3 regions of the Streptomyces sp. NPDC014676 genome follow, and region 2 is predicted to be linked to each of the others. Evidence: riboswitches for the same ligand, from Rfam matches in the RefSeq annotation. Region 2 holds a riboswitch; each other region holds the start of a gene.
The links. A riboswitch is a leader RNA that binds a small molecule or an ion and turns the genes downstream of it on or off. The one in region 2 is predicted to bind thiamine pyrophosphate.
Positions count from the first base shown of each region.

Region 1: another riboswitch for thiamine pyrophosphate. It lies ahead of thiC (phosphomethylpyrimidine synthase ThiC); the one in region 2 lies ahead of ACF1DX_RS28255 (thiamine ABC transporter substrate binding subunit).
Region 3: another riboswitch for thiamine pyrophosphate. It lies ahead of thiO (glycine oxidase ThiO); the one in region 2 lies ahead of ACF1DX_RS28255 (thiamine ABC transporter substrate binding subunit).

Region 1 is NZ_JBIBZI010000004.1:22,579-28,557, reverse strand. It holds gene ACF1DX_RS12765 (cupin domain-containing protein) at 1-107, shown strand, start outside; gene ACF1DX_RS12760 (DUF5326 family protein) at 257-469, shown strand; gene ACF1DX_RS12755 (IclR family transcriptional regulator) at 663-1,493, shown strand; gene ACF1DX_RS12750 (SsgA family sporulation/cell division regulator) at 1,592-2,026, shown strand; gene ACF1DX_RS12745 (YibE/F family protein) at 2,094-3,494, opposite strand; TPP riboswitch at 3,566-3,755, shown strand; gene thiC (phosphomethylpyrimidine synthase ThiC) at 3,748-5,544, shown strand; gene ACF1DX_RS12735 (VWA domain-containing protein) at 5,656-5,979, shown strand, end outside.
Region 2 is NZ_JBIBZI010000011.1:253,517-259,495, forward strand. It holds gene frr (ribosome recycling factor) at 1-104, shown strand, start outside; gene ACF1DX_RS28245 (phosphatidate cytidylyltransferase) at 104-1,228, shown strand; gene rlmN (23S rRNA (adenine(2503)-C(2))-methyltransferase RlmN) at 1,532-2,638, shown strand; TPP riboswitch at 2,663-2,768, shown strand; gene ACF1DX_RS28255 (thiamine ABC transporter substrate binding subunit) at 2,850-3,935, shown strand; gene ACF1DX_RS28260 (ABC transporter permease) at 3,983-5,584, shown strand; gene ACF1DX_RS28265 (ABC transporter ATP-binding protein) at 5,585-5,979, shown strand, end outside.
Region 3 is NZ_JBIBZI010000008.1:379,893-385,871, reverse strand. It holds gene pknB (Stk1 family PASTA domain-containing Ser/Thr kinase) at 1-1,287, opposite strand, end outside; gene ACF1DX_RS24235 (thiazole synthase) at 1,509-2,306, opposite strand; gene thiS (sulfur carrier protein ThiS) at 2,309-2,509, opposite strand; gene thiO (glycine oxidase ThiO) at 2,506-3,672, opposite strand; TPP riboswitch at 3,670-3,781, opposite strand; gene ACF1DX_RS24220 (hypothetical protein) at 3,833-4,192, shown strand; gene ACF1DX_RS24215 (NAD(P)/FAD-dependent oxidoreductase) at 4,202-5,443, shown strand; gene ACF1DX_RS24210 (Rv2175c family DNA-binding protein) at 5,521-5,886, shown strand.

The DNA of each region.
Region 1 (5,979 bases), on a different contig from region 2:
TGGCACGCGGCAGCGTCGTGTACGTACCGGCCGGAGTGGCCCACAAGTTCCACCACATCAGCGAGGACCTGCGGGTTCTGGTGGTGTTCTCTCCCCCCGAGAGCTGAGGAGCGCCGTCGGGGTTCCCTAGGGGAACGGTCAGGGGCGGGCAAGGGATCCGAGGCCCCCGCCGGAGCACCCGCCGCCCTAGCATCGAGGGCGGGACATCATCGACACGACCCGGCACGCGGCGGGCGGAGAGGTAAGGGCGAGGGCGATGCGAGAGATCTTCGCGGGACTGCCGTGGTGGGTGAAGTGGATCGCGGTGCCGGTCATCGCCCTGGTCGTGTTCGGCGGGCTGATAGCGAGCGTGGTCGGCTTTGTGATCGGTCTGCTCTTCAAGCTGCTGGTCTTCGTGGCACTGGTCGGCGGACTGATCTACGTCGTACGGAAGTTCACCTCGAGTTCCTCGTCGCGCAGCGACTGGTGAACCGAGGGGATCCGGTGAAGCGGTAACAGGAATCACCGGTTCCCTCGGGCGGGGGAAGTTTCTCCGGCGGGCCGTCCGCACGCGGTGACAGCCCGTTAGAGTCCGGAACTCGACGCGGGGACGGTCCCCGCGAGCGGCGACCCCCACCCGTGTTCCCCGCACGGGCAGCCCCCTCGCGTTTCGGGAGTGACCCTTGGCCACGACTGGCACCGGCTCCGCGCAGCTGCCCGCGGTCCCCTCGCAGCCCCGCTCGCCGGTGCCCCCCGCACCGCCGCCCACCGCGACCCTCATCGGCTCCGTCCAGCGAGCCATGCGCCTGCTGGAGACCGTCGCCAGGCATGGTTACGGGGCTCCCGCCAAACAACTGGCCCGGGAGACCGGACTGGCGCTCCCCACCACGTACCACCTGCTGCGCACCCTGGTGCACGAGGGCTATCTGCGCCGGGACAAGGGGCTGTTCTTCCTGGGGGAGGCGGCAGAGCGGCTGAGCAGCAGCGGAGCGGAGCAGAAACGTCGCAGCACGGTGGTCGACACCCTCGCCCACTGGCGGGACGCGATCGGCGCACCCGTGTACTACGCCGTGTACCGCGAGGGCGAGATCGACGTCGTCTGCGTCTCCGACACCCTCGCCCATCCCGCGGTCGAGGAGTGGGCCGACTTCCGGGAGACCGGCCACGCCCACGCGATCGGCCAGTGTCTGCTCTCCCAGCTCGACGAGGAGGCGCGCCGCGATCACCTCGACCGCCATCCCGTGTGGCCCCTCACGCCGTACACCGTGCGCGACGGCCACAGCCTGCTGAGGCGCCTGGAGCGGATGCGGCGGATGGAACCGGTGATGGAGCGTCAGGGGTACGTGCTGGGCACGGTGTGCGCGGCGATCCCCGTCACCGTCGGATCCGTGGCCGCGGCGGTGGCCATCTCGCTGCCCACGCACCAGGCCGACCGGCTCGTCCCCGCGGCGCGGCGACTGCAGGCCGAGGTGGAGCGCTTCGTCGGGTCACTCACGCTGTCTATCAGTATCTGAAAACTCACTCCTTGTGATCTGCTGTGTACGTTCAGCAAGATTCCCTCTGGTGTCAGGGTCCATGCCCGGCCAGTCCGTGGCGAATGACGGGGTAGGCGATGCGCGAATCCGTACAGGCAGAGGTCATGATGAGCTTTCTCGTGTCGGAGGAGCTGTCCTTCCGCATCCCGGTGGAGCTCCGCTACGACACCTGTGATCCTTACGCCGTGCGACTGACCTTCCACTTGCCGGGGGACGCCCCCGTGACCTGGGCGTTCGGTCGGGAACTGCTGATCGACGGCGTCGGCCGACCGTGCGGGGAGGGCGACGTACGCGTCTCGCCGGTGGACCCCGACGCGCTGGGCGAGGTGCTGATCCGGCTTCAGGTCGGCAGCGACCAGGCACTGTTCCGTTCGTCGACCGCACCGCTCGTGGCCTTCCTCGACCGCACCGACAAGCTGGTGCCACTGGGCCAGGAGGGGGCTCTCGCCGACTTCGACGCCCACCTCGACGACGCGCTGGACCGGATCCTGGCGGAGCAGAGCGCCGGCTGAAGCGTTACGCCAGGCGGGTGGACCGGTGGCGGAACGCTTCAGCGCGCTCCGCCCGCCGCACAGGACGTCAGCGCTTACGGCGCCTGCCCCGCCCACCGCGCCCCACGGCCGGCCGTGCGTCCGGTGCCGGCCCGGTCCCCTGCGCCCGTGCCTGAGACGTCGGGCGGTCGGCCGAGACCACCAGCGCGGCCAGGGCCGTGGTCACCGGCACCGAGGCGACCAGGCCGATCGAGCCGATCAGGGTGCGCACGATCTCCTCCGCGACCAGCTCGCTGTTGGCGACCGTCCCCACGCCGCTCTGCGCGATGGAGAACAGCAGTAGCAGCGGCAGCGCGGCGCCCGCGTAGGCGAGGACCAGCGTGTTGACCACGGACGCGATGTGATCGCGGCCGATGCGGATGCCCGCGCGGTACAGCCCGCGCCAGCCCGTCGACGGGTTGGCCTCGTGCAGCTCCCAGACCGCGGACGTCTGGGTGACCGTCACGTCGTCGAGGACACCGAGCGAACCGATGATGACGCCGGCCAGCAGCAGACCGCTCATGTCGATCCCGGGATACAGCCCGTGGATCAGACCGGTGTTGTCGTCGGTGTTGCCGGTCAGCGCGGCCCACCCGATGAACACCGAGCCCAGGACGCCGATCAGCAGCAGCGAGATCAGTGTGCCGAGCACCGCCACCGACGTGCGCGCCGACAGCCCGTGACACAGGTACAGCGCGATCAGCATGATCGCGCTCGCCCCCACCACCGCCACGACCAGCGGGTTCGCCCCCTGCAGGATCGCGGGCAGGATGAAGAAGTTGAGCACCAGGAAGCTGATCGCCAGCGCGACCAGCGCCATGACGCCGCGCAGCCGCCCCACGGCCACGACGGCGAGCGCGAAGACGCCCGCGAGCAGTGCCAACGGGAAGCGCCGGTTCACATCGGTGACCGAGTACTGGAGATCCTCGGGCGCGGAGGGCTCATAGGCCACCACGACCTTCTGGCCCTCGCTCAGCTGCCGGGACTGGTCCGGCTGCACGATCTCGTTGAACGTACGGCCCTTGTCGTCACCGGTGTCGACCCGGATCGTGGCCTTCTTGCAGGTGCCGTCCGCCTGCTGCTGGGCGGACGAGCCCTCGGCGGTGGAGGTGTCGCCGGTCGGGACGCCTCCGGAGGCGTTGACGGACTGGCAGCTCAGCTCGACCACCTTGGTGACCGTGGCGTGCTGCGTCTGCCGGTCGAAGCCGACGCCGGTGCGTTCGTGCGCCGGGGCACCGCCCGGCCACAGTACGGCGAGCCCGATCAACACCGCCGCCGCGAACGGGATGAGGATCGCCGCGATGACCTTGCGCAGGTGCTGGGAGACAGGCGCCGCCGGGCCGTGACCGTGGCTGTGCCCGTGCCCATGGGCATGGCCGCCGCCGTCTCCGGCGCCGGGCGGGCGCGACGGTTCGGGCGGTGGGAACGGAGGAGGTTGAGTGGGGGTCACCGCCCGATCATCGCAAGAACGGGGTGGGCCCTCTGTTCACCGCGCCAGAAATGACGCTAGCGTGGAGTCGCTTTTGTACACGCGGGAGCTCGGAGCACCGGGCTGAGAGGGCGCTGACCTCCGTCCCAGCGACGTTTCACATGAAACATCACCGTAGGTGAGTGATGTTTCCCACGGAACGTCGACAGACGGAAACCGCTGCGTCGACCGCCGAACCTGTTACCGGGTAATGCCGGCGTAGGGAGTAGGTCTCATGACCAACAAGGACGCACGCACGCCTGCCTCCACGCAGAACCCGACGGAGACGTCGGTGGACGGGGAGGCCGGGAAGTCCATCGGCTGGCACAAGGCGTACGTCGAGGGCACACGCCCCGACCTGCGGGTGCCGGTCCGTCAGGTGCACCTCACCAACGGGCAGTCGGTCACGCTGTACGACACATCGGGCCCGTACACCGATCCGCTCGTCGACACCGACGTCCGCCGGGGCCTGGCCCCGCTGCGGGAGAACTGGATCGTCTCCCGCGGCGACACGGAGGAGTACGCGGGCCGCCCCGTCCGTCCCAAGGACGACGGGATCAAGCACACCTCTCCGCGCGGGGGCCTGCGCAACCTGGACGCCGTGTTCCCCGGCCGGCCGCGCCTGCCGCGCCGGGGCCGCGCCGGCCGGGCGGTCACACAGCTCGCGTACGCGCGCCGCGGTGAGATCACGCCCGAGATGGAGTACGTGGCGATCCGGGAGAACGTCGCGCCCGAAGTGGTCCGCGAGGAGATCGCGGCGGGCCGGGCGGTGCTGCCGGCCAACGTCAACCACCCGGAGATCGAGCCGATGATCATCGGCAAGCGGTTCCTGGTGAAGGTCAACGCCAACATCGGCAACTCGGCGGTGACGTCCTCCATCGAGGAGGAGGTCGAGAAGATGACCTGGGCGACCCGCTGGGGCGCCGACACGGTCATGGACCTCTCCACCGGCCGGAACATCCACACCACCCGGGAGTGGGTGCTGCGCAACTCCCCCGTCCCCATCGGCACCGTGCCGCTCTACCAGGCACTGGAGAAGGTCGACGGCCGGGCCGAGGAACTGACCTGGGAGATCTACAAGGACACGGTTGTCGAGCAGGCCGAACAGGGCGTGGACTACATGACGGTCCACGCGGGCGTGCGCCTGGCGTACGTGCCGCTCACCGCGAACCGCAAGACCGGCATCGTCTCGCGCGGCGGCTCGATCATGGCCGCGTGGTGCCTGGCGCACCACAAGGAGTCGTTCCTGTACGAGAACTTCGAGGAGCTCTGCGAGATCCTCGCCGCGTACGACGTCACGTACTCGCTCGGCGACGGCCTGCGGCCCGGGTCCATCGCGGACGCCAACGACGAGGCGCAGTTCGCGGAGTTGCGCACGCTCGGGGAACTCAACACGGTCGCGAAGCGTTTCAACGTACAGACCATGATCGAGGGCCCGGGACATGTCCCGATGCACAAGATCAAGGAGAACATCGACCTTCAGCAGGAGATCTGCGATGAAGCCCCGTTCTATACGCTCGGCCCGCTGACGACGGACGTCGCGCCCGCATACGACCACATCACGTCCGGCATCGGTGCCGCGATGATCGCCTGGTGGGGCACGGCCATGCTCTGCTACGTCACGCCCAAGGAGCACCTGGGCCTGCCCAACCGTGACGACGTCAAGACCGGCGTCATCACCTACAAGATCGCCGCCCACGCCGCCGACCTCGCCAAGGGCCACCCGGGTGCCCAGGAGTGGGACGACGCGCTGTCCGACGCCCGCTTCGAGTTCCGGTGGGAGGACCAGTTCAACCTCGCCCTCGACCCGGACACGGCACGCGAGTTCCACGACGAGACCCTGCCGGCGGAACCCGCCAAGACGGCCCACTTCTGCTCGATGTGCGGTCCGAAATTCTGTTCGATGAAAATCTCCCAGGACATCCGTCGTGAACACGGCGGAAGCCGGGACGAGATCGAGGAGGGGATGGCTCAGAAGTCGAAGGAGTTCGCGGAGGCGGGCAATCGCGTGTATCTGCCGATCACGAACTGAGCGTTCACCGCGGACGGCGTGGGGGCGGTGCCCGTCGTGGGTACCGTTCCCGCGGGGCGGCAGGTGCGGCGGCCCCTCCCCTTCGCCGGGGCGGGTGGGCAGACTGGCCCCATGACAGCGAGTCCGATGAGCAAGGGGTCCAATCTTCCCGTCGATGCCCGTGCGGTGCGCGTTGAGCTCGCTTGGGAGGCCGGGACCGGTGTGCCCGACATCGATGCCTCGGCGCTGCTCCTCACGGAGGCCGGGCGGGTGCGGGACGACGGGGATTTCGTCTTCTACAACCAGCCTCGTCACACGTCCGGCGCGGTGAGGCATCTCGGGAAACAGCGCGGCGCGCGGGAGACGACCGACACCGTGGAGGTGGACCTGGGTGCCGTGGAGGGGGTGGTCGAGCGGATCGTGCTGTGCGCGTCGGCGGACGGCGGGACGTTCGGG
Region 2 (5,979 bases):
AGGGCCGCCGTGCGGAGAAGGAGCTCGACGACACCACCGCGAAGTACGTCGCCCAGGTGGACGAGCTCCTGAAGCACAAGGAAGCGGAGCTGCTCGAGGTCTGATGAACGACTCTTCCTGGGGGACGCCGCAGACCGGGTACTGGGGGCCGTCCGACCACGGGCCCGGCCAGGGGGCTGCCCCGGCGGGTCCCGCGTACGATGCGCACTACGCGCAGCACACTCGCCCCATGCCCGTCGTGCCCGACGTACCCGAACACGGCGGAGACCAGGATGTGGAACGGGGGGCCGCTCGGCTGAGCGGCCCCCCGTTCCGAGACGAACCGACGCGGGCCCGACCCCTTCCCGGGGAGGTGCCGCAGAATCCGGAGCCCATGCCCGACGCCCCGCAGCCGGCACCCGCACCGCAGAAGAAGAGCGCGGGGCGCGATCTCGGTGCCGCGATAGGCGTCGGCGTCGGACTCGGCGTGGTGATCGTCGCGTCGCTGTTCGTCGTCAAGGCCGTCTTCGTCGGCGTGGTCGCCGTCGCCGTGGTGGTGGGCCTGTGGGAGCTGACGTCGCGGCTGCGGGAGCGCAAGGGCATCAAGGCGCCCCTGATACCGCTCGCACTGGGCGGTGCGGCCATGGTCGTCGCCGGGTACGCCCGGGGGGCCGAGGGCGCGTGGGTCGCCATGGCGCTCACCGCGCTGGCGGTGCTGGTCTGGCGTATGACGGCGCCGCCCGAGGGCTACCTCAAGGACGTCACGGCGGGTGTCTTCGCGACGTTCTACGTGCCGTTCCTGGCGACCTTCGTCACGATGATGCTCACCGCCGAGGACGGCCCGTGGCGCGTCCTGACCTTCCTGCTGCTGACGGTCGTCAGCGACACCGGCGCGTACGCGGTCGGCTGGCGCTTCGGGAAGACGAAGCTCGCCCCGCGCATCAGCCCCGGCAAGACCCGAGAGGGCCTGCTGGGCGCGGTGACCTTCGCGATGGTCGTCGGCGCGCTGTGCATGCAGTACCTGATCGACGACGGCGTGTGGTGGCAGGGCCTGCTGCTCGGCCTCGCGGTCGCGGCCAGCGCCACCCTGGGTGACCTGGGCGAGTCCATGATCAAGCGCGACCTGGGCATCAAGGACATGGGCACCCTGCTCCCGGGCCATGGCGGCATCATGGACCGGCTGGACTCCCTGCTTCCCACGGCGCCGGTGGTGTGGCTGCTGCTGGTGTTGTTCGTCGGCTCCAGCTGATCCCTGTCCACGTGGCCGGACCGGGCCCCCGTCCTTCCCGGGCGGGGGCCCGGCCGCTGTCCGGGTCGGTTAGGGTCCCTCCGTGGCGCAGGCGAGGCGGGGGGACGACGGCAGGTACCACGGTGACCTGCCCTGCCGATGGTGAGAGGCGCTCCTCGACCAGAAGGGCCGCCGCAGGCCGCGCCGCTACTGCGGCCCATGGCACCGTACGAAGGCCTACGTGAACAACGTCTTCGTCCTGTTCTTCGGCCTCTCCTGAGCCCGACCGGGTCACCCGTGCGGATCTGCGACACTGGTAACGCCATGCCTAAGCCCGGAGAACTTACTTTCGTCGCCCCCCGCGGAGCCAAGAAGCCGCCGCGGCACCTCGCCGACCTCACGCCCGCCGAGCGCAAGGAGGCGGTCGTCGCGGCCGGTGAGAAGCCGTTCCGCGCCAAGCAGCTCTCGCAGCACTACTTCGCGCGGTACGCGCACGACCCGGAGCAGTGGACCGACATCCCCGCCGGCTCGCGCGGCAAGCTGCGGGAGGCGCTGCTTCCGGAGCTGATGACGGTCGTGCGGCATCTGTCGACCGACCAGGGCACCACCCGCAAGACGCTGTGGAAGCTGTTCGACGGGACGCTCGTCGAGTCCGTGCTGATGCGCTACCCGGACCGGGTGACCATGTGCATCAGCTCCCAGGCGGGCTGCGGCATGAACTGCCCGTTCTGCGCGACCGGGCAGGCCGGTCTCGACCGGAACCTGTCCACCGCCGAGATCGTGCACCAGATCGTGGACGGGATGCGGGCGCTCAGGGACGGCGAGGTGCCCGGCGGCCCGGCGCGGCTGAGCAACATCGTGTTCATGGGCATGGGCGAGCCGCTCGCCAACTACAACCGGGTCGTCGGGGCCATCCGCCGCCTCACCGACCCCGAGCCGGACGGCCTCGGGCTGTCGCAGCGCGGGATCACCGTGTCCACCGTCGGTCTCGTCCCGGCGATCCACCGGTTCACCGGCGAGGGCTTCAAATGCCGGCTCGCCATCTCGCTGCACGCCCCCGACGACGAACTGCGCGACACCCTCGTCCCCGTGAACACGCGGTGGAAGGTGCGCGAGGTCCTCGACGCCGGGTTCGAGTACGCGGCCACGTCGGGCCGGCGGCTGTCCATCGAGTACGCCCTCATCCGGGACATCAACGACCAGGCCTGGCGCGGTGACCGGCTCGGACGGATGCTCAAGGGCCGCCCCGTGCACGTCAACCTCATCCCGCTCAACCCCACCCCCGGCTCCAAGTGGACCGCCTCCCGTCCCGAGGACGAGAAGGCGTTCGTGGAGGCGATCGCCGCGCACGGTGTACCGGTGACGATCCGGGACACCCGTGGGCAGGAGATCGACGGGGCGTGTGGTCAGCTCGCCGCGAGCGAACGGTAATGTGACCCGAGTAAGAACATCTGCATATTCCGACAGGGGAGCGCCACAGCGCTGAGAGTGCGGCACCGGCCGCAGACCCTCCGAACCTGGCCCAGGTCATTCTGGGTAGGGAGATCGGTCATCACTCGAGCTGTTGCGCCCTGCCCGGGACCCCTGCCCAGGGGTCCCGGGCAGGGCCGCGTCTCTTCCTGGTCACTCCAGGAGGAATCAAGTGGGCATCACCAAGAAGGTCACGGTCCTGGCCGTCGGGCTGGGGCTGGTCACGCTGTCCGCGTGCGGGTCGTCCGGCGGCGACGACGCGAGCGGCGGGGGCGGGTCCAGGACCGTGACCCTCGTCAGCCACAACTCGTGGGCCGTGTCGAAGGACGTCGTCGCCGCCTTCGAGAAGCAGTCCGGATACAAGCTCAAGGTCCTCGAGGACGGCGACGCCGGGCAGGCCGTGAACAAGGCGATCCTGACCAAGGACAACCCCCAGGGCGACGTCTTCTTCGGCGTCGACAACACCCTGCTCTCCCGCGCCCTCGACAACGGGCTGTTCCAGCCGTACGAGGCCGAGGGCTCGGACAAGGTTCTGCCGGAATACCGCGTGGACCAGGACAAGCACCGGGTCACCCCCGTCGACACCGGCGACGTCTGCGTCAACTACGACAAGGCGTGGTTCGACGAGCACGACCTGACCCCGCCGAAGACCCTCGACGACCTGGTCGAGCCCGCCTACAAGGACCTCCTCGTCGTCGAGAACGCCGCCACCTCCTCGCCCGGCCTCGGCTTCCTGCTCGGGACGGCCGCAGAGTACGGCGATGACGGCTGGGAGGACTACTGGAAGAAGCTCAAGGCCAACGGCGTGAAGGTGGTCGACGGCTGGGAGCAGGCCTACAACGAGGAGTTCTCCGGCTCGGCCGGCGGAAAGAAGGCCAAGGCCGACCGGCCGCTGGTGGTGTCGTACGCCTCCTCGCCGCCCGCCGAGGTGATCTACGCCGACCCGAAGCCGGAGACCGCGCCCACCGGTGTCGCCGAGGGCACCTGCTTCCGTCAGGTCGAGTACGCGGGGCTGCTGAGCAACGCGAGGAACCCCGAGGGCGGCAAGGCGCTGCTCGACTTCCTGATCGGCAAGCCGTTCCAGGACGACATGCCGCTCAACATGTTCGTGTACCCGGTGCGGGAGGGCGCCCGGGTGCCCGAGGAGTTCGTGAAGTCCGGGCCGCAGGCGAAGGACCCGCAGACCATGGACCCGGCGAAGATCGCCGCCCACCGTGACCAGTGGGTCAAGTCGTGGACCTCGCTCGTACTGAAGTGACGCGGACCGCGGCGCGCCGGCGCGGGAGCGCGGCGCGGCTCGGCCTGATGGCCGCGCCCGTCGCGTTCTTCGCCGTCTTCTTCGCCTATCCCGTCACCGCGATCGTCGCGCGCGGACTGAAGACCGACGGGACCTGGCAGCTCGGGCGGATCGGGGACGTACTGGCGCAGTCCGACGTCCGTCAGGTCCTGTGGTTCACCACCTGGCAGGCCCTCGTCTCCACCGCCCTCACCCTGCTGATCGCCCTGCCCGGCGCCTATGTCCTCGCCCGCTTCGACTTCCCCGGCAGGCAGGTGCTGCGGGCCGTGATCACCGTGCCGTTCGTGCTGCCGACGGTCGTCGTCGGTACGGCGTTCATGGCGCTCGTCGGACGCGGCGGACTCCTCGACGAGCTGTGGGGCGTGCGCCTGGACACCACCGTGTGGGCGATCCTGCTCGCGCACGTCTTCTTCAACTACGCCGTCGTCATACGCACCGTGGGCGGGCTCTGGTCCCAGCTCGACCCGCGGCAGGAGGAGGCCGCGCGGATGCTCGGCGCCTCCCGGTTCGCGGCCTGGCGGACCGTCACCCTGCCCGCGCTCGCGCCCGCCGTGGCCGCGGCGGCGCTGATGGTCTTCCTGTTCACCTTCACCTCCTTCGGCGTGGTGCAGATCCTCGGCGGACCCACCTTCTCCACCCTCGAAGTGGAGATCTACCGGCAGACCTCCGAGATCTTCGACCTGTCCACGGCCGCCGTCCTGACGATGGTCCAGTTCGTCGCCGTGGGCGCGATCCTCGCCCTGCACGCCTGGACCGTACGGCGCCGGGAGACCGCGCTGCGGCTGGTGGACGCCTCGGTGACCGCACGCCGGCCGCGCGGCGCCGGACAGTGGGCGCTGCTGGGCTCGGTCGTCGCCACCGTCGCCGTACTGCTTCTGCTGCCGCTCGCGGTGCTGGTGGAACGGTCCTTCGGCGACGCGGGTCTCGCCTACTACCGGACGCTCACCGAGGACGACGGGGGAGTGTTCCTCGTCGCGCCGATCGAGGCGGTCGGCAACTCGCTCCAGTACGCCGTCGCCGCCACCGCCATCGCCGTGGTGATCGGCGGTCTTGCCGCCGCGGCGCTGACCCGGCGGGACGCGGGACGGCTGGTGCGCGGCTTCGACGCGCTGCTGATGCTGCCGCTCGGGGTGTCCGCGGTGACCGTCGGCTTCGGTTTCCTCATCGCCCTCGACGAGCCGCCGCTGGACCTGCGCGCCTCCTGGATCCTGGTCCCGCTCGCACAGGCGCTGGTCGGCGTCCCCTTCGTCGTACGGACCATGCTGCCGGTGCTGCGGGCCGTGGACGTACGGCTGCGGGAGGCGGCGGCGGTGCTCGGGGCGTCGCCGTGGCGGGCGTGGCGTGAGGTGGACCTGCCGCTGGTGCGGCGGGCGCTGCTGATCGCGGCCGGGTTCGCGTTCGCGGTGTCGCTGGGCGAGTTCGGGGCGACGGTGTTCATCGCGCGGCCGGAGAATCCGACGCTGCCGGTCGCCGTGGCGCGGCTGCTGGGGCGGCCCGGGGACCTCAACTACGGCCAGGCGATGGCCCTGTCGACGATTCTGATGATCGTGTGCGCGGTGGCGCTGCTCGTCCTTGAGCGGCTGCGGACCGACCGGACCGGGGAGTTCTAGATGCTGCTGAGCCTTCAGGCCGCGACCGTCCGCTTCGGGGGGCGGCCGGTGCTGGACGCCGTCGACCTGGGGGTCGCGGAGCACGAGATCGTGTGCGTGCTCGGTCCCAGCGGCAGCGGCAAGTCCACGCTGCTGCGGGCGGTGGCCGGACTGCAGCCCCTCGACTCCGGGCGGGTGTCGCTCGACGGACGCGACCAGTCGGGCGTGCCCGCGCACAGGCGCGGCGTCGGGCTGATGTTCCAGGACCACCAGCTCTTCCCGCAGCGGGACGTGGGCGGCAATGTCGCCTTCGGCCTGCGCATGCACGGCGCGTCGCGGAGCGAACAGGCGGACCGCGTACGGGAGTTGCTGGACCTCGTGGGCCTGCCGGACGCGGCCGGACGCGCCGTCGCCGC
Region 3 (5,979 bases), on a different contig from region 2:
ACGGGCGCCCGCCTTCGGGTCGGTGCTGATCACCGTGCCCCGCTCCACGGTGTCGCTGTACGCCTCCTTCACCTGGCCGGCGTCCAGCCCGGCGTCCGCCAGCCGCTCCCTGGCCTCCTGCTCGGTCTTCCCCAGCAGCGGCGGGACCTTGGTGAACTGGCCGGAGTTGATGTACCAGATGCCCGTGCCGACCCCGAGGACCAGGAGCACGGCCACGACGACCGCCATCGGTCCGCGCCGCAGCGCCGTCCGCCGCCGGGGCGGCAACGGCGGCGGGGACTGGAACCGGCTGGTGCGGTGCGGGGGGCCCGCGGCCTCGTCGTCCTCGTCGACGGGCAGCGGACGGGGAACGTTCAGAGAGCGCGGGATGACGCTCGTACGGTCCTCGGCGTTGTCGTGCTCCGACGTCAGCGCCTGCGGCGGCACCGCGTCGAGCTGCTCGTCGGTGAGCCGGCCGCGCCCCGCGCGGGCCTGCGCGAGCAGCGCCACCGCGTCGTGCGGGCGGAGCTCGGGGTTGCGCGCGGTCGCCGACGCGACCAGCTCGTCCAGCTCGTACGCCATGCCGGGCACGGCGGCCGACGGGGCCGGCACGTCGTCGTGCAGATGCTTGTAGAGCACGATCGCCGGGGAGTCGCCGTCGTGCGGCTTCTCGCCGGTCAGCATCTCGTAGAGCAGGATGCCGCAGGCGTAGACGTCCACGCGGGGGTCCGCGATGCCGTTCTCGATCTGCTCGGGGGCCAGGTACGAGACCGTGCCCAGCACGGTGCCCGTGGTGTTCGTCACCGAGTCCACGGCGCGCACCAGACCGAAGTCGGCGACCTTGACCCTGCCGTCGTCCCCTATCAGCACGTTCTCGGGCTTCATGTCCCGGTGCACGAACCCGGCCCGGTGCGCGGCGCCGAGCGCGGCCAGCACCGGCTCCAGGATGTCCAGCGCGGCCCGCGGCTGGAGTGCGCCGCGCTCGCGCAGCACGTCGCGCAGGGTGCAGCCGGCGATGTACTCCATCGCCAGGTAGACGTACGCCCCGTCGGTGCCCTGGTCGAAGACCTGCACCACGTTCGGGTGGGCCAGCCGGGCGACCGACTTCGCCTCGCGGATGAACCGCTCGACGAACGAGCCGTCGGCCGCGAGGGAGGGGTGCATCACCTTGAGCGCGAGGACGCGGTCCAGACGGGTGTCCACGGCCCGGTAGACCGTGGCCATCCCGCCGACCGCGATCCGCGCCTCGACGCGATACCGGCCGTCGAGCACCTGCCCGACCAGGGGGTCCTGAAGGGTCGTATCCACGCAGTGAGTCTACGAGCCCCCACCGACACCCCTCACCGCTTCGCTCCTCGTTGAAGCGGACCTGTGACGTGGGTAGCCGCGGACAGCCGCACCGCCGTAGCTGCGGGCAGTCGTGCCGCAGGGCGGCACGGGTGGGCGCTGGGGGCACCCCCTCTGGGGGAGGCACCCCGCAAGCGTCGGCAAGCGCTTCCGGCCCCCGCCCAGCCCAGCGAACGCCACCGTCAAAACGCCGGCCGCTCCGGATCCAGCACGGCCATGCCCTCCGCAGGAGAAGACGCCTCCGCGGCGAACCACCGCCGGGGAATCCGCCCCGCCAGCCGAGCCAGCCGCCCCGCCTCCACGGCACACCGCATCGCGGAAGCCATCAGCACCGGCTCCTGCGCCCGGGTGACGGCGGACGCCAGCATCACCCCCGCGCACCCCAGCTCCATCGCCAGCGCCACATCCGACGCCGTCCCCGCCCCCGCGTCCAGAATCACCGGCACCCCCGCCCGCTCCACGATCAACTCGAAGTTGTGCGGATTCCGGATCCCCAGCCCCGACCCGATCGGCGACCCCAGCGGCATGACCGCCGCACACCCCACGTCCTCCAGCTTCCGCGCCAGCACCGGATCGTCGTTCGTGTACGGCAGCACCGTGAACCCGTCGTCGACCAGCGTCTCCGCCGCGTCCAGCAGCTCGACCGGGTCCGGCAGCAGCGTCCGCTCGTCGGCGATGACCTCCAGCTTGACCAGGTCCGTGCCGAGCGCCTCCCGCGCGAGGCGCGCGGTGAGCACCGCCTCCCCGGCGGTGAAGCACCCCGCCGTGTTCGGCAGCACCCGGATGCCCAGCCTCTCCAGCACCGACAGCACGGACCCGTGCACCGTGGGGTCCACCCGCCGCATCGCGACGGTCGTCAGCTCCGTCCCGGACGCCACCAGCGCCCGCTCCAGCACGTCGAGGCTCGGCGCCCCGCCGGTGCCCATGATCAGGCGGGACGTGAAGGACGTACCACCGAGGAGGAACGGATCGTCGGCCATGGTCAGCCTCCCTGGACGGCGGTCAGGACTTCCACCCGGTCACCCTCGCTGAGGGGCGTGGCGGGCCACTGCGCGCGCGGGACGACGGTTTCGTTGAGGGCGGCGGCCACCCCGGAGGGGGCCGCGGTGAGTGACTTCACGACGAGGTCGAGAGCCGTGCCGGGCGCGAACTCCCGGCGCTCCCCGTTGACCGAGACGTTCATGCGGGCTGCTCCGTGCGGACGGCGGCGCCGAAGCGCCGGGGGGTGAACGGGCGGGCCACCTCCGGCAGGGCGCCGGTGGTCAGGGCCTCCGCCATGGCGTCGCCGGTGACCGGCGTCAGCAGGACGCCGTTGCGGTAGTGGCCGGTGGCGAGCAGCAGCCCCTCGAGCTCCGTCGGGCCGAGCAGCGGCGCGTTGTCGGGGGAGGCGGGGCGCAGTCCGGCCCGGGTCTCGGTCAGCGGCAGCTCGGTGATGCCGGGGACCAGCTCGTGGGCGTCGCGCAGCAGCTCGTACACGCCGCCCGCGGTCACGGTGGTGTCCCAGCCCATCTCCTCGCTGGTCGCCCCGATCACCAGCTCGCCGTTCTCGCGCGGCACCAGGTAGACATGGCTGCCGCGCACCACGGCCCGCACGGTCCGGTTCAGGAAGGGACCGTGCCGCGCGGGCATCGTCAGCCGCACCACCTGCCCCTTCACGGGACGCACGGGAGGCAGGACGTCCGCCGGGACGCCCGCGAGCCGCCCGCTGAGGCTGCCCGCGGCGAGCACCACCTGCCCGGCACCCAGCTCGGTGCCGTCGGCCGTGACCACGCCCGTCGCGCGGTCTCCCGCGACGACGAGCCGCTCGGCCCGCGCGCGGTGGACGGTCACGCCCGCGCGCTCGCAGGCGGTGACCAGCGCGGCCGCCAGCCGCCGGGGGTCGATCTGGTGGTCGCCGTCCACCCGCAGGCCGCCGCGCACCCCCGGCGCGAGCATCGGCTCCAGGCGCCGGCAGTCCCGCCCGGACAGCCACTGCGAGTCCAGCCCCGACCGCTGCTGCAGGGCGTGCAGTTCCCGCAGGTGGGCGCGGTCGTCGGCGTCCAGTGCCACGGCGAGCGTGCCGCACGCGCGGTAGCCGAGGTCGTGGCCGGTCAGCTCGGTCAGTTCGGCCGCGAAGCCGGGATAGCGCCGCGCGGAGGCGAGGTTCAGACCGAGCAGGGTCTCCTCGCCGTAGTGCAGTTCCGTGACGGCGGCCAGCATCCCGGCGGCCACCTCGGCGGCTCCGCCGCCCGGCCCGGGGTCCACCACGGCCGTGGCGAGACCGCGCTGCGCGGCCCGCCAGGCCGTGACCAGACCGATGATCCCGCCCCCGACGACGAGGACGTCTGAGGTGCGCGTGGGCGACATGGGCGTCCAGCCCCTCCCTTCGCCGGCATGACCCGGATCAGGTTCGTACGGTCGGAGGCCGCCAGCCTCCCTCTCAGCCCGGTGCGTCCGGGCTCCCGCGAGTGCTTGTACGTTGGCCACCCTAGCCCGCAGTACACCGCGCTTGTAAGGGAGCCTCCGCGTGGCACCATCACTCGACGGACTCGTCCTCGCCCCCGTGGCCGACCAGGCCCCCGGCCAGGTCGGCACCCGCACCCGGTTCGTCTACCACGAGCGGGGCGGCGAGATCTGGGCCGAGTACGCGGGCGGCGACGTCGTACGCGGGTACCTGGTGGGCACCCGCGCGGGGGACCGGCTGGACTTCCGGTACGTGCAGCTCAAGCGGGACGGCACGACCTCCTCGGGGCACTGCGTGTCGACGGTCGTGGAGCTGCCCGACGGGCGGGTACGGCTGGAGGAGAACTGGCAGTGGGAGTCGCAGCCGGGCAGTGGGACGAGCGTGGTGGAACAGCTCGGCGATGATGCCGCGTCAGGTGTCTAAGGTGATCGGGTGAGCGAGCAGACGCAGGGACCGGGACGGTCCGAGCCGCGGCGGGTGGTGGTGGCGGGCGCGGGCATGGCCGGCGTGCAGACCGCCCTCGCCCTGCGGGAGCAGGGCTTCACCGGCGCCGTGACCCTGATCGGCGCGGAACCCCACCAGCCGTACGACAGACCGCCGTTGTCCAAGGCGGTGCTGCTCGGCAAGGCCGAGGACTCCGCCTTCGACGTCGACTTCGAGGACGCCGGCGTCGAACTGCGGCTCGGCTGCGAGGTGCTCGGCCTGCGCCCCGCCGACCACGAACTGGACACGGAGAACGGGCCCGTCCCGTACGACGTCCTGGTGGTTGCCACCGGTGCGGAACCGCTCCGGCTGCCGGGCGCGGAGGGCGTGCCCGGCGTGCACCTGCTGCGCACCCTGGACGACGTCGCGCGGCTGCGGCCGGTGCTCGCGCGGCAGCACGACATCGTGGTGGTCGGCGCCGGCTGGATCGGCGCGGAGTTCGCCACGGCGGCCCGCGAGGCGGGCTGCGCGGTCACCGTCGTGGAGGCGGGGGAACGGCCGCTCGTCGAGGCGCTGCCCGCCGAGGTGACCGTCCCGATGGCCGCCTGGTACGCCGAGGCGGGCGTCACCCTGCGCACGCACGCGCGCGTGGAGCGCGTCGAACCCGGCGCCGCGGTCCTGGACGACGGCACGCGGCTGCCCGCGGGCGCCGTGGTCGTCGGCATCGGGGCCCGGCCCGCCACCGCATGGCTGGCGGGCTCCGGAATCGAGCTCGGGGCGCACGGGGAGGTCGTCGCCGACCGCCATCTGGCGACCTCCCTGCCGGACGTGTACGCGGTCGGCGACTGCGCGTCCTTCCCGTCCGGGCGCTACGGCGAGCGTCTGCTGGTCCACCACTGGGACAACGCCCTCCAGGGGCCGCGCACGGTCGCCGTGAACATCCTCGGCACGGCCACCGGCCGGGAGCCGGTGGCCTACGACCCGGTGCCGTACTTCTGGTCCGAGCAGTTCGGGCGCTTCGTGCAGTACGCGGGACACCACGCGGACGCCGACCGGACGGTGTGGCGCGGGGACCCCGCCGAGGCGGCGTGGAGCGTCTGCTGGCTGCGGGGGTCCCGCCTGGTCGCGCTGCTCGCGGTGGGACGGCCCCGGGACCTGGCGCAGGGACGCAGGCTGATCGAGGCGGGCACGGCGATGGACGCGGAGTCGCTGGCGGACCCGGCGCGACCCCTGAAGTCGGCGACGGCGTGACACTCCCGGCCCGGCGCGTCCGCCCAGGTGGGCGGGGCCGGCTTCCGACTGTCGGTGGCAGATGGCACGCTTGTCCCGTGACCGAGATTGACGCAAAGATCGATGCTCTCGTCCCCGCCTGGCTCACCTTGCCCGACATCGCCGAGATGTTCGGTGTCGAGGTGACGCGCGTCCGGCAGCTGGTCAAGGAGGGCCAGCTCATCGCCGTACGCCGAGGTGAGAACCGCGCGCTGCACGTACCCGCCGCCTTCATCGACGGGGACAAGATCGTCAAGGGCCTGACCGGGACCCTGACGCTCCTGCGGGACGACGGCTTCACGGACGAAGAGATGCTGGAATGGCTTTTCACCCCCGACCCCTCCCTGCCGGGCACGCCCGCCCAGGCACTCAGTGAGAACCGCGGCACGGAGGTGAAGCGCCGCGCCCAGGCGCTCGCGGTCTGACCCGGCCCCGACCGTCCACGATCCGGACACCGCCGGCCGGGGCGGCGAGCCCCGGCTGCGGGCACCGGTGCCCGCAGCCGGGCGGCGGGACGG